DNA from 3 places in the Aerococcus sp. UMB1112A genome. Region 3 is predicted to be linked to each of the others. Evidence: predicted binding sites of a transcription regulator. Region 3 holds the regulator's gene; each other region holds the start of a gene.
What was found. The regulator CtsR, encoded in region 3, represses protease genes until heat stress. The targets are predictions, from matches to a motif close to TTGGTCAAAAAAGGTCAAANA.

Region 1: a site for CtsR is predicted at 1,629-1,649, ahead of QP860_RS05500 (ATP-dependent Clp protease ATP-binding subunit). Genes of this name have one in related genera too.
Region 2: a site for CtsR is predicted at 1,745-1,765, ahead of clpP (ATP-dependent Clp endopeptidase proteolytic subunit ClpP). Genes of this name have one in related genera too.

The regions. Positions count from the first base shown of each region.
Region 1 is NZ_JASPDS010000007.1:46,455-50,716, forward strand. It holds gene QP860_RS05485 (Mur ligase family protein) at 1-318, opposite strand, end outside; gene QP860_RS05490 (YkuJ family protein) at 416-643, opposite strand; gene QP860_RS05495 (phosphocarrier protein HPr) at 1,098-1,364, opposite strand; gene QP860_RS05500 (ATP-dependent Clp protease ATP-binding subunit) at 1,733-3,991, shown strand; gene QP860_RS05505 (peptide chain release factor 3) at 4,057-4,262, opposite strand, start outside.
Region 2 is NZ_JASPDS010000001.1:107,991-112,252, forward strand. It holds gene QP860_RS00540 (helix-turn-helix transcriptional regulator) at 43-879, opposite strand; gene clpP (ATP-dependent Clp endopeptidase proteolytic subunit ClpP) at 1,101-1,697, opposite strand; tRNA gene QP860_RS00550 (tRNA-Arg) at 1,832-1,903, shown strand; gene QP860_RS10595 (DUF7675 family protein) at 2,329-2,478, opposite strand; gene QP860_RS00555 (glutamine amidotransferase-related protein) at 2,523-2,882, opposite strand; gene QP860_RS00560 (glycerol dehydrogenase) at 3,210-4,262, shown strand, end outside.
Region 3 is NZ_JASPDS010000015.1:18,135-22,396, reverse strand. It holds gene QP860_RS08255 (NupC/NupG family nucleoside CNT transporter) at 1-300, opposite strand, end outside; gene QP860_RS08250 (carbohydrate kinase family protein) at 313-1,251, opposite strand; gene QP860_RS08245 (CtsR family transcriptional regulator) at 1,502-1,963, shown strand; gene QP860_RS08240 (ATP-dependent Clp protease ATP-binding subunit) at 1,990-4,262, shown strand, end outside.

The DNA of each region.
Region 1 (4,262 bases), on a different contig from region 3:
GGCCCGGTAGGGAGCCCCATAGAAAGCGTCAGCCACTAAGGGCATCGCCCGCCGGACATCGTGCACCTGGCAGTAAGGAAGGTCAACTTGGGGATAATGATCTTCCGCTATATAAGCGACCGCTCCCTTGGCCTTAGCCTGGTCAAGAAATTTCGGATCAAAATGTGCCCCCTTACAAAAGAACAAGCAGCCCGGCTCAACCTCTCTGGAATCATAGCTAATTTGCTTAACTTCCAGAGCTCCCGGCCAATTCAAGTCCACAATTTCATCTGCTTCAGCTAGTCTATCTGCCAGCTTATCCAAGTTCAATGCATTCACTACCGCTCTTCACCCTTCCTTATCCGCTTCAAAAAAAGAGCCGTGCCAAACACGACCCAGCGTTTCAGCAGTTAACTGCCGATAATCGGATTTCGTTCTATTGCAACAATTCAAAGATTTCAATGGCAACTAAGTCAATATCGTCAAATTGGAAGCTTTCATTAATTGTATGGTCATGCAATTCAAAGCTCTCAGTTTCACGATCATAACGAACTTGGCAGCGTTCCTGACCTTCAAATTCGAAACGTCTTACCTCAATCTCAGAATCATCTGCCGTCATCGCTTCTAAACGGTTAAGAATCGCTTTTAACTGTGATGTTTTCATAAGAAAACTCCTTTCACTATATCCCAAATTACCCTATTAAATATAAAGTAACTTAGCTAAAATTGTACACTAAATCCTTGCTTCTGTGAACAATTATTCTAAATTTCTTAGCCAGAGCTATCCATTCCTCTAGCGTCTTACTTTATTCTAGCATAGTCTCCTAGAGACTTCTCGAACAATGCATGAAAAAATCCCTAAATTATTAGAAATTAAGAAAAAAGGTCTTGCGATAAAAGTTGATAATTGAATGGATAGTGTTTGTGAAGTCGAAGAGCTCGGGACAAAAGCCCCAGCCTCTTAAAAAAAGGAGCTTTTTTTCAAAAACTGTTCCAAAAGTCAGACCTGACATCGGTCGTGAAGTAATCCAGGCCTAAATGACTTTTGTCACACTCTCAATTTTTATAAAGGAGCAAAAAAATAACCGGTGCGAGCACCGGTTAATGAAAGTTTTTTATTATTCAGACAAACCTTCGTTTGACATCGTTTCTTTAATGGCTGCGATAGCTTCTTCTTCGTCGCTACCTTCAGCAGTAATTTCAACATCTGCGCCTTTACCAACACCTAAAGACATAACGCCCATGATGGATTTAAGGTTAACAGATTTACCTTTATATTCCAAGTTGATTTCAGATTCAAACTTGCTAGCAGTTTGAACTAATAAAGTAGCTGGACGTGCGTGGATACCAGTTTCAGCAGTAATATTGAAAGTTTCTTTTTGCATAATAAATATCTCCTTAATCTATATTATTGACTTCACTTCGTAGCAGAATACTCAAACTCAAGAGAGATGAACATACTCCTAAATAATAATTTACCACGTTTGCGCACTTGAAACAAGGCCCTGTGGTAAAGATTACTTAATCATATGATACCGCTATCAGTTTTTTTATGCAAGTCTTTGCTTAAATTTTTTAGCAGATTCACATCTTTATTTTTTTCAGATAATTTGTACACTTAACGGGATAAATTTAAGGCTTAAGACTTGAAAGTCAGTAAAGGTCAATGTATAATATGGGTATAGTCAGTATTGGTCAAGATATTTTGACTAGGTACTTGACCAAGTATTTGTAAAGATAAAGGAGTGACCCTATGATTTGTCAACGCTGTGGCAAGCGCCAAGCCGCGATCCATATGTATGCCAATGTTAACGGCAAGCGCCAAGCCATCAACCTCTGCCAACATTGTTATCGCGAAGTCATCAATGATGGCGGCTCCCAAGAAAACTATAAACAAAATAAGCCAAACCAAGACCTCCCCTGGAATGACCTTGATAGTATTTTTAGAAGCCTCCGCCAGAACCCGGCAGGCTTCCAAGCCTCTTCTAAACAGGGAGAGAATCCTTTTGCTAACTTCACCGCTGGTCAAGGGCAAAGTTCAAATAATGAACAGAGCCTGCTATCAACTTATGGCACGAATATGACGGACCTAGCTCAGAATAACCACTTCGATCCCATTATTGGACGCGACAATGAAATTCGCCGAGTGATTGAAATCCTCAACCGTCGGAACAAAAACAATCCTGTCCTAATCGGAGAAGCCGGTGTTGGGAAAACGGCGGTGGTTGAAGGCCTCGCCCAAAAAATTGTAGCGAAAGAAGTTCCTGAAAAACTTCAAAATAAGGAAGTGATTTCCTTAGATGTGGCCTCCTTGGTCCAAGGAACCGGCGTGCGCGGGCAATTCGAGGAAAAAATGCAACAATTAATCCAAGAAGTCAGTGCCAATGATGACATTATCCTTTTCATTGATGAAATTCATGAAATTGTCGGTGCCGGTAGTGCTGAAGGCTCCATGGACGCAGGCAATATCCTCAAGCCAGCCCTAGCTCGGGGTGAGCTCCAATTAGTTGGGGCTACCACCCTCAATGAATTCCGCCAAATCGAAAAAGATGGGGCCCTCGCCCGTCGCCTCCAACCCGTTTATGTGGAAGAACCAAGCGTGGAAGAAACCCTTGAAATTATCCAGGGCATTACGGATAAGTATGAGAAGTACCACAATGTTATCTACAGCCCAGGGGCCATTGAAGCCACTGTCCGCCTATCTGACCGCTACATCACTGACCGTCAGCTCCCGGACAAGGCCATCGACCTCTTAGATGAATCTGGGTCGCGTAAGAATCTTACCATTCCTTTTGTGGACTTGGAATCGCTCGACAAGCAAATTACGCAATTGAATGACCTGAAGCAGATGGCAACCGAAGCCGAAGACTATGAAAAAGCGGCCTACTACCGGGACCAATTAGCCAAATACCAAGAAATGCGCGACAACCATGTGGATGTCCCTGAAAAACGCCCCCGGGTGGAAGTCGAAGACATTCAATCCATTGTGGAAGAAAAAACCGGCATCCCTGTCTCTGACCTCCAAGAGCAAGAACAAAACCAGCTCATCAACTTAGAGGAAAACTTACAGTCCCGTGTCATCGGCCAAGATGAAGCGATTGAAGCTGTCAGTCGGGCTATCCGACGCAACCGGGTTGGCTTGACTGCTGGTGAGCGTCCGATCGGTAGCTTCCTCTTCGTAGGACCGACTGGTGTGGGTAAGACAGAACTTGCCCGTCAACTCGCCCGCGAACTCTTCGGCAGCAAGGATGCCATGGTACGCTTTGATATGAGTGAATACATGGAGAAACATAGTGTCAGCAAGCTGATTGGTTCACCACCTGGCTATGTGGGCTACGAAGAAGCTGGTCGCTTAACCGAACAAGTCCGGCGCCGCCCTTACTCCCTGATCCTTCTCGACGAGCTTGAAAAGGCCCACCCCGATGTCCTCAACCTTTTCTTGCAGATCATGGATGACGGCCGACTGACTGATTCCCAAGGTCGGGTGGTTTCCTTTAAAGACACCATCATCATTATGACTTCTAATGCGGGATCAGCCGGTGTCGAATCCAGCGTCGGTTTCGCCGCCAGCCAGCAAGGTAAGACCAAGACGGTTCTCGACAAGCTGGACGACTACTTCAAGCCGGAATTCCTTAACCGCTTCGACGCCATTGTCGAATTTGAACCATTGACTAAAGAAGAGCTCATTGTCATTATTGACCTCATGATCAAAGAAATGAATCACCTGCTCAAAGGTCAAGGCATTCAGGTCCAAGTGAGTCCAGAGGCCAAGGATGAACTCGTGGAACTGGGTTATAATCCTAAACTCGGTGCTCGGCCCCTCCGCCGTGTTCTCCAAGAACATATTGAAGACCAAATCGCGGATGCCTACCTCAAGCACCCAGGCCTGAAGGAAATCAGCTTTGACCTCGATGGTGACAAGAAGATTACCGTCAGTGACCTGGAGGAAAATAATGCGTCTGACTCGGAATCAGGTACTGATAGTGCGAGTGATGACGGAGAAACTGAATAAGTTCAAAAGATAAAAGTGCAGTCCTGAAAATTCGGGACTGCACTTTTTGATTGTTAAATTTTTTCTTAAAGCAAGCTCTTCAATTCGACATCCGGATACTTATCTTGGAACCAGCGCTCAGCGAAATTGTTTTCAAAGAGGAAGACAGGCTGGCCGTAGCGGTCCTTGCAGAGCAGGTTTCGGCTCGATGACATATTCGGGTCGAGATCGTCTTCGTCAATCCAGCGTGCGGTCTTAGAGCCCATAGAAGACATAATCACTTCAGAATTGT
Region 2 (4,262 bases), on a different contig from region 3:
ATAACATCTCCTTCATTTATCTTCTATAATATATTTTTCGACTTAGCGGTTAGCCTTGCGGAATTGGCTGGGGGTCATGCCCACACTCTGCTTAAAATAACGCGAAAAATGGGCATTGCTCTCAAAACCATTCGCCAAGGCAATCTCCTGGATGGATAAATCATCGCTCATCATCAGATGATAGCGAGCCTGTAAGAGGCGGTACTTCATGAGGAAATTGATCACCGTCATCCCGGTCACCTCACGGAACAAGTGAGAGACATAGGACTTACTCAGGTTGACACCGCTTGCAATTTTATCCAAGTCTAACTTCTCTTGGTAGTGCTGGGTCAAATAGTAGGCAATCTCCTGGACCCTGAGCAAGGGCTCTTCTTGGCGGGCACTCACTTCCACAATCGACTGGTGGTCCATCCGGTCCAAGGTCATCAAGAGGTCCACAATCTGTAGCTTGACCTGCTGCTCATGGAAGGCATAGGAGGAATCCAGCTGGGTGAGTTCCGCCAGAGCTCGCATCTTCTCAGCCACAATTTCCTTGTCCGAAGACTTGGTCATCCGGTAGAGACTCCCCTGGCCCTCCTTGAAGAGCTCCAGGAGCTGGCTAGCGTCTAAGCTGGCCAAGAGGGGCTGGATCGACTCCCGGGTGAAATGCACCACATGGCGTCGGTAGACCTCCCCCTCATCTTTGACAAAAGCCTTGTGGAGGCGCATGCCATCAATCAGTAAAATATCCCCTGGCTCCAGCTCATAAAACTGGCTGCCAATCTGAAAATAGCAGCAACCAGCAATAAACTGGTAGATCTCCAGCTGGCGGTGGGTGTGGAATTCTAACCACTCATCGCCGCCCTGCAGGTCATAGCCCGCATAAATTTCTTCATCCATTCTGCCACCTGCCTCGTACATTCTTATTATACTAGAGAAAGCGCTTTTAATCATTAGATAAGTCTGTTTAAAAGCGCTTGTTTTTTGACTGAGAGTGCTATTTGTGATGATTTGAGCATGATTATTTGTAAAAAAAAGACTGGAAAAACTCCAGTCTATAGCTAGTCTCACTTGTTAAGTTGTGCAAGAAAATCTCAGTTCGCACAGCTTGACTCAAGCGACTATTTTTGTAATTCTGAATTGGAGGTCATAATATGGTCGATGATCCCATATTCCTTGGCTTCTTCAGCAGACATCCAATTATCACGGTCGGTATCCTTTTCAACCACTTCAATGTCTTGACCAGTTGCTTCGGAAATAATCCGGTTCAAGTTCTTCTTGGTCTTCAAGATATGACGGGCAGTGATTTCAATCTCAGTGGCTTGTCCTTGGACCCCGCCTAAAGGTTGGTGGATCAAGATTTCAGAGTTAGGTAAGGCATAACGCTTGCCCTTCTCACCAGCCATGGCAATCACAGAACCCATAGAAGCCGCAAGACCAGTCACAATAGTTACCACATCTGCATTCACAAAGTTCATGGTATCATAGATGGCAAGGCCAGCTGTGACAGAACCACCTGGTGAGTTGACATAGATGTAGATATCCTTTTCAGGATCTTGGGCATCCAGGAAGAGCAATTGGGCGATAATTGAGTTCGCCATATTGTCATCTACTCCCCCAGACATCATAATAATACGGTCCTTTAATAGGCGAGAATAAATATCATAAGCACGTTCACCACGCGAAGATTGTTCGATTACTGTAGGAATTAAATTCATAAATTAAAACTACCTCCCTATACATTGTTTAATTCTATCATACACGGTTGGTCAACAATGGTCAAGCAAAAAGTCCTAAAAAAGATTTGCATTTTCCAAGGAAAAATTGTATAATAATTTTGTTGTTAATTTTTGCGCCCATAGTGTAATGGATATCACGTAAGATTCCGGTTCTTGAGATGGGGGTTCGATTCCCTCTGGGCGTATAAATGAGCTTTAAACCTTCGAATTAAAGCCTAAAATTGTTGAATCTATCTATCCCCACTGCTAAATGAGTAAGTTGGCACCTAGTAAATTAGGTGCTTTTTATTTTGCCTTCTAGATGACAACGGTCATAATGGTCCCTCTCATCATGATCTAAAGCTACATAAATATTGAAATCATCTTTCTCAAGGGGCATGTCAGTTAGTAGCTTCCAAGCTTCGTTAGACCGTTCGCCAAGCAATTCATCCAACTGCCACTTTTCTAATAGAAATAAGCCATCATTGCTTTCTGTTAGCTTTCTAATAAGCTTATGAACATCACTTTCAATAGCTAGTAGATCTAAGTCCTCAACCTGTTCAAATGAATCTAAAATATTAGTTATTGAAGTAATCAGAATTGGGCAGCTTCCTATGTAGATAATGCTCAGCTATTTCATCTTCGTCAAGTCTGGGAACTCATCATCAAATAGCTGTTTCTCCTTTGCCGTTAACTTGTGGGGATAATCAGACCAGAAATTATAAATTTTCTTTCGGTCAAAACTGAATAGAATTGGACCTAACATCATTGGAATTATCATTCACTATAGAAACTTTATCATTCATAATCTATTTCCCTATGTCTTTAAACATGTCTCCGACTTAAAAAATAATTGCGAGCAAAATTATCTTTTACCCCTTGGGGACGAGGCGCGCGAACAACCTGGGCCCCGCTAGCATAGGCAATCACCTGGTGGCCGAGACAAATCCCTAAGATAGGCAGTTTGCCCTGGGCTAGCTGGAAGAGGTCAGGTGAAACTGTCGCATCTTCAGGACGTTTGGGACCAGGGGAAATGATAAGGCCCTCATAAGCCGTCAGATCAAGCTCAGCTCTCCTCTCTTCCAAGTCAGCGGCAGATAAGATCTCCAAGTCAGCGTCCAATTCCCTAAAGTAGGCGGCTAAATTGTAAACAAAGGAATCGTAATTGTCAATCATCAAAAACATGATGTCTCTCATTTCTATTGATTGGCGATGGATGGCTGCGACTAGGAAATAATTGTAAGAAACTACCCCTAATCAAACTATAAAAAGACGCTCAGCCTTGGTCAGAGATAACAGGTCATCCTATCTGTGATTAAGCTGAGCGTCCTTTTCCCATCGCTTTTAATTTTTAATTATTATAGCATGCTAGGCGTATGGTAACCATTTCCTTTATATTTATCTATTATTGGTCCCATTATGAAATTCTCTAGTCTTTTTCCTTCATCATTTCCACGAAAAGTGTTAAAATAAACATGTGAAATAATTAACATATGTCAAGGAGGAGTTCATATGAATCGAGTATTTGCGAGCCCATCACGTTATGTTCAAGGGAAAGGTGCCTTGAAAACAGGAATTGACTACATCAAAGCCTTAACTAAACGCCCTCTCCTGCTCTGTGATGACACCGTTTGGGAAATTGTCGGGGAATCGTTCCATAACTTCCTCAATAACCAAGGCTTAGAAGTGGAGCATGTGCCCTTCAACGGTGAAGCCTCAGTCAACGAAATTGACCGTGTCTCAGAAATCGCCACAGAAAAAGCCTGCGACGCCGTGATTGGCTTAGGTGGAGGGAAAACCATCGATTCAGCCAAGGCAATCGGCGATAATGCTAAAATTGCTGTTATCGTTGTGCCTACCCTAGCTTCTAGCGATGCGCCAACTTCTGCTCTTTCAGTTATCTACAGTGATGAGGGGGTCTTTGAAGGCTACCGCTTCTATGACAAAAACCCTGACCTCGTCTTAGTAGACAGCAGCGTTGTCGTCCAAGCTCCCGCTCGCCTCTTTGCGGCCGGAATCGGCGATGCTATGGCGACCTGTGTGGAAGGTTTATCTGTTATCAAAGCCCAAGGTAAAACCATGGCAGGCGGAAAAGCTAGCTTAGCGGGCCAGGCCATCGCCGAAAAATGCCAGGAAACCCTCTTTGAATACGGCGAGCTTGCCCTATCTGCTGTTAAAGAACAGCGCGTTACCCTAGCTGTGGAAGCCGTCATTGAAGCTAATACTTTACTCAGTGGCTTAGGCTTTGAAAGTTGCGGATTAGCAGCTGCTCACGCTATCCATAATGGCTTTACCGCCCTCAGCGGGGACATCCACCACATGCAACACGGTGAAAAAGTCGTCTATGGCACCCTCACCCAACTCTTCCTTGAACAAGCTGACAAGGCCATCATCGACCGCTTCATCCACTTCTACCAAGCAGTCGGTCTTCCGACCACACTTGCCGAACTCAAACTTGACCAAACATCCTATGAAGACCTAGTTAAAGTCGGTGAACTCGCCCTCCAAGACGGCGAAACCATCCACGAAATGGTCGGGGATTTCACACCAGAAGATATCGCGGAT
Region 3 (4,262 bases):
CAGGGGCAAGAGAACGTTGAAGAAGAAGACTGAAGCGCCTTCTTCGATGACGATGCCGCCGAAGACGAAGCTAATCCCACCTTGGGCTTGGGCAATCAGCCAGCTGAAGAAGTTGGAAATGCCTTCCAGAGCAGTGATCCCTGCTGAGGTCCTGAGGCAGATGAAGGTGAGGACCAACATAGCGACAAACATCATGGCGATATTTTTAATTTTACTTGTGATCTTTGAACGATCATAGGATAAGAGGGCAGCCAGTGCTAAAATGACCAGGATCCCAATTAAATTCCGAATAATTCCCACAGTATATTCCTCCTATTGTTTATAATCTTGGGCACGTTTAACAACAGCTGATATTGACAGGTCTTCGTAGACCGAGTGCATGGTGCTGGTTGCTAAATTCGCTGCAGCTTGGGCGAGTTGGGTCACTTCCTTAATGTCCAGTTCATGGCCGTAGTGGTAGTTGGCCCAGACAATGGTTGCCATAGCACAGTCACCTGCGCCGTTCGCGCTAATCACGTCGGATTCTAGCACTGGGACATAGTGGGTTTCTTCTGAGTTGGCACAGACCATTCCCTTGGCACCTAGGGAGATGAAGGCATTGTTGACGCCAAGCTCTATCAGTTTTTCGGCAGCTTGACGGGCTGTTTTCTCGTCAAGGATCTTGATACCCGTATAGAGTTCTGCTTCATATTGGTTAGGCTTAATGGTGTCGATCCGATCTAAGACCGCTTCGAAACGTGCCGCCTTGGCTACTGATACAGGCTCTACATAGAGGGGCGCCTCGACATGGTCAACAATCCACTCAATCGTCTCCCGGGAGATATTGGCGTCGATGACACAAATCTTGGCTTGGTTTAAGAAGTCCAGGCGGTTGGCCAAGAAGTCTGGTGTGATACGTTTAACGATATCCATATCGTTGACACCGGTAATCATATCCCCGTCGCTATCTGTAACATAGAGATAGGTTGAGGTGTGTTCGTCCTCTAATTTCTCTGCATAATCGAGGGAAATATTTAATTCTCGACATGATTTTTCAACTAGTAAACCAAAATCATCATCACCATATGCGGTCACGAGATAGGTCGGTACCTCTAATTGCACTAAATTGTGCGCGATATTACGGCCGACCCCCCCTGGACTCAGGTAAATGTGACCAATGTTGGAATCCCGCTCCCGGTACATGGGACCAGAAATCCCTGCAATATCCATGTTTAAGCCGCCGATAATTGCGACATATGACTCATTCGTCATCCCACTGCCTCCTTTAAAATTTGCATAAGATTGCACGCTTTCTATTATACACAATTCTTCTTAAGAATGGCACGATTTCATGAAATTGTAAAGAGAAAGCGCTTTAAAAATTAGCTGGTCTAAAGCCTATCAGACCGGGGCAAAAGCTTGGTTTGGTCAAGTTTTGAAAGACAAAGATATTGACGCTTGGCTGAAAATTCGGTATGATAAAGTTGAATGTCAAACTTAGTCAGACTAGAGGTGATTAAAAATGCGTAATAAAAACATGTCTGATATAATAGAAGCCTACCTGAAACAAGTCTTACAGGAGTCGTCGAATGTTGAAATTCGGCGGAGTGAAATCGCTGAGCGCTTCGAGTGTGTTCCCTCACAAATTAACTATGTCATTAATACCCGCTTTACTCCTCAGAATGGTTATCATGTGGAGAGTAAACGTGGGGGCGGTGGTTATATTCGTATCGTTAAGATGACGGTAGTTGATGAGGCGGACTATATTGATTCGATGATTCAGCTGATTGGCGACGAATTATCAGATAAGGACGCCCAAGCAATTATTAGTAATTTACACAAGAATGACTTGCTTACGAAGTTGGAAGCGCGCTTGATCTATGCGAGCTTAGACAAGGACGTCATGGCCCATGTGAACCAAGCCGATTCCTTACGCGCCTTGATCTTAACGAATGTGCTTCGTAAGTTGAAATACGATCATTAAACTGCGCGAAGATTGGAGTTTAGACCATGAAAGAAATCTATACGGAAAAAGCCCAGAAAGCCTTAGCCTATGCCTTAGATGCGGCGAAGGATTTCCGCCACCATGCCATTGGGACAGAGCACCTCTTGATGGGTCTTCTAGCCGAACCTGATGGCATCGCCCATGCGGTCCTGAGCCCTCATATTGATGACTATGAAACCCTTAAGGAAGAGGTCGAGTTCGTAGTGGGCTATGGTTCAGGCCAAGATCCTTATAATGAATTAGGCGAGCCTGTCTATTCCCCCCGTGCCAACAAAGTGCTCTACCTCAGTACGGAAGAAGCTAAGAAGAATCGGGCTTCCTTAGTAGGGACCGAACATATCCTCTTGGCTCTCATGCAAGAAGAAGTCCTAGCTACCCGTATTTTACGGAATTTAGGGGCGGATCCAGATATTATCCGCCGCGACATCTACCAGATGCTCGGCCTGCCTTTAGATAGGGGGGGACGCAAGAAACAAGGGAAAGTTGATCCTCACAAGAGTAAGACCCCAACCTTGGATGCAGTCAGCAAGGATTTAACCAAACGGGCCCACAATGGCCAACTTGACCCCATCATCGGTCGGGAAAAAGAAGCTCGACGCATCCTCCAGATCCTCAGCCGCCGGACTAAGAATAACCCTGTCCTCGTGGGCGAACCTGGTGTAGGTAAGACCGCTATTGCGGAAGGCCTAGCCCAGGCCATTGTCAGTGGACAAGTCCCCGAAAGCTTAGAGAACAAGCGCTTGATGATGCTCGACATGGGCTCTTTGATTGCGGGAACTAAGTACCGGGGTGAATTCGAAGACCGGATGAAACATCTGATTGAGGAAGTCATCCAAGATGGACAGGTCATTCTTTTCATCGACGAATTGCATACCCTTATCGGAGCTGGCGGGGCAGAAGGAACAATGGATGCTTCCAATATCCTTAAACCCGCTCTAGCCCGCGGTGAAGTTCAAGTGATTGGGGCAACCACCCTTAATGAATATCAGAAGTATATTGAAAAAGATGCTGCTCTAGAACGACGCTTTGCCAAAGTCCAAGTTGATGAACCGACAATTGAAGAAACCCGGTCCATCCTGGCCGGCATCCGCCAAGCCTATGCGGACTTCCACCAAGTGACAATTACCGATGAAGCCATTGATGCGGCAGCCAATTTGAGTGCGCGTTATATTTCCGACCGCTTCCTGCCAGACAAAGCTATCGACGTGATGGATGAAGCCGCAGCAACCAAACGCCTGGATGCCCAAGGGAAAACGGACCAAGCTGGCAAGAGTCAGGACTTGGTTCGCGACTACCGGCAACTCGAAGAAGCCAAGCTAAGGTGTGTGGCTGAGCAGAACTTCCAAGAGGCTGCCAAGCTCCATGCCAAGCAAAAAGAGCTGGAAGAAGCCCTCAATAAGTTAGAGACCAAGCGTAAGAAGAAAAAGCAAAACTATAACTTATCGATCGGCGAAGAGGAGATTGCCGCAATCATTGCCCAATGGACCGGCATCCCTATTAGCCAGCTCACCGAAACGGAAAATCAGAAGCTCTTAGCCTTGGAGGAACGCCTCCACCGCCGGGTCAAAGGCCAGGATGAGGCGACCAATGCGGTGGCTCGTGCTGTACGCCGGGCCCATTCCGGGATTAAAGACCCCAACCGGCCTATCGGTTCCTTTATGTTCCTAGGCCCAACCGGGGTCGGGAAGACCGAATTAGCCAAGAGCCTAAGCGAAGAGCTCTTCGGTTCCGAACGCCACTTGATCCGGGTCGATATGTCCGAATTTATGGAAAAATACTCAACCAGCCGGATGATTGGTTCTGCCCCAGGCTATGTGGGCTATGACGAAGGGGGTCAATTGACCGAAAAAGTACGCCAACACCCTTATTCAGTCGTGCTCTTTGATGAAGTGGAGAAGGCCCATCCCGATATTTTCGACCTACTCTTGCAAATCCTCGATGATGGCTACATCACCGATAGCAAAGGCCGGATGGTGGATTTCCGCAATACCATCATTATCATGACCTCAAACCTCGGAGCAACCGCCCTGCGTGATGAGAAGACAGTCGGTTTTGGTCAGGAGTCCGTCAGCCATGACTATGACCGGATGAGCCAACGTATCCGGGAAGAATTGAAGCAACAATTCCGTCCCGAATTCCTCAACCGGGTGGATGAAATTATCGTCTTCCACTCCCTGAACCAAGAACAAGTGGGCGAAATCGTCAGCAAATTTACAGATGCCATGGCCGAACAATTGGCCCAACAAGGTATTGACCTCCGTCTCACCCACGGCGCCAT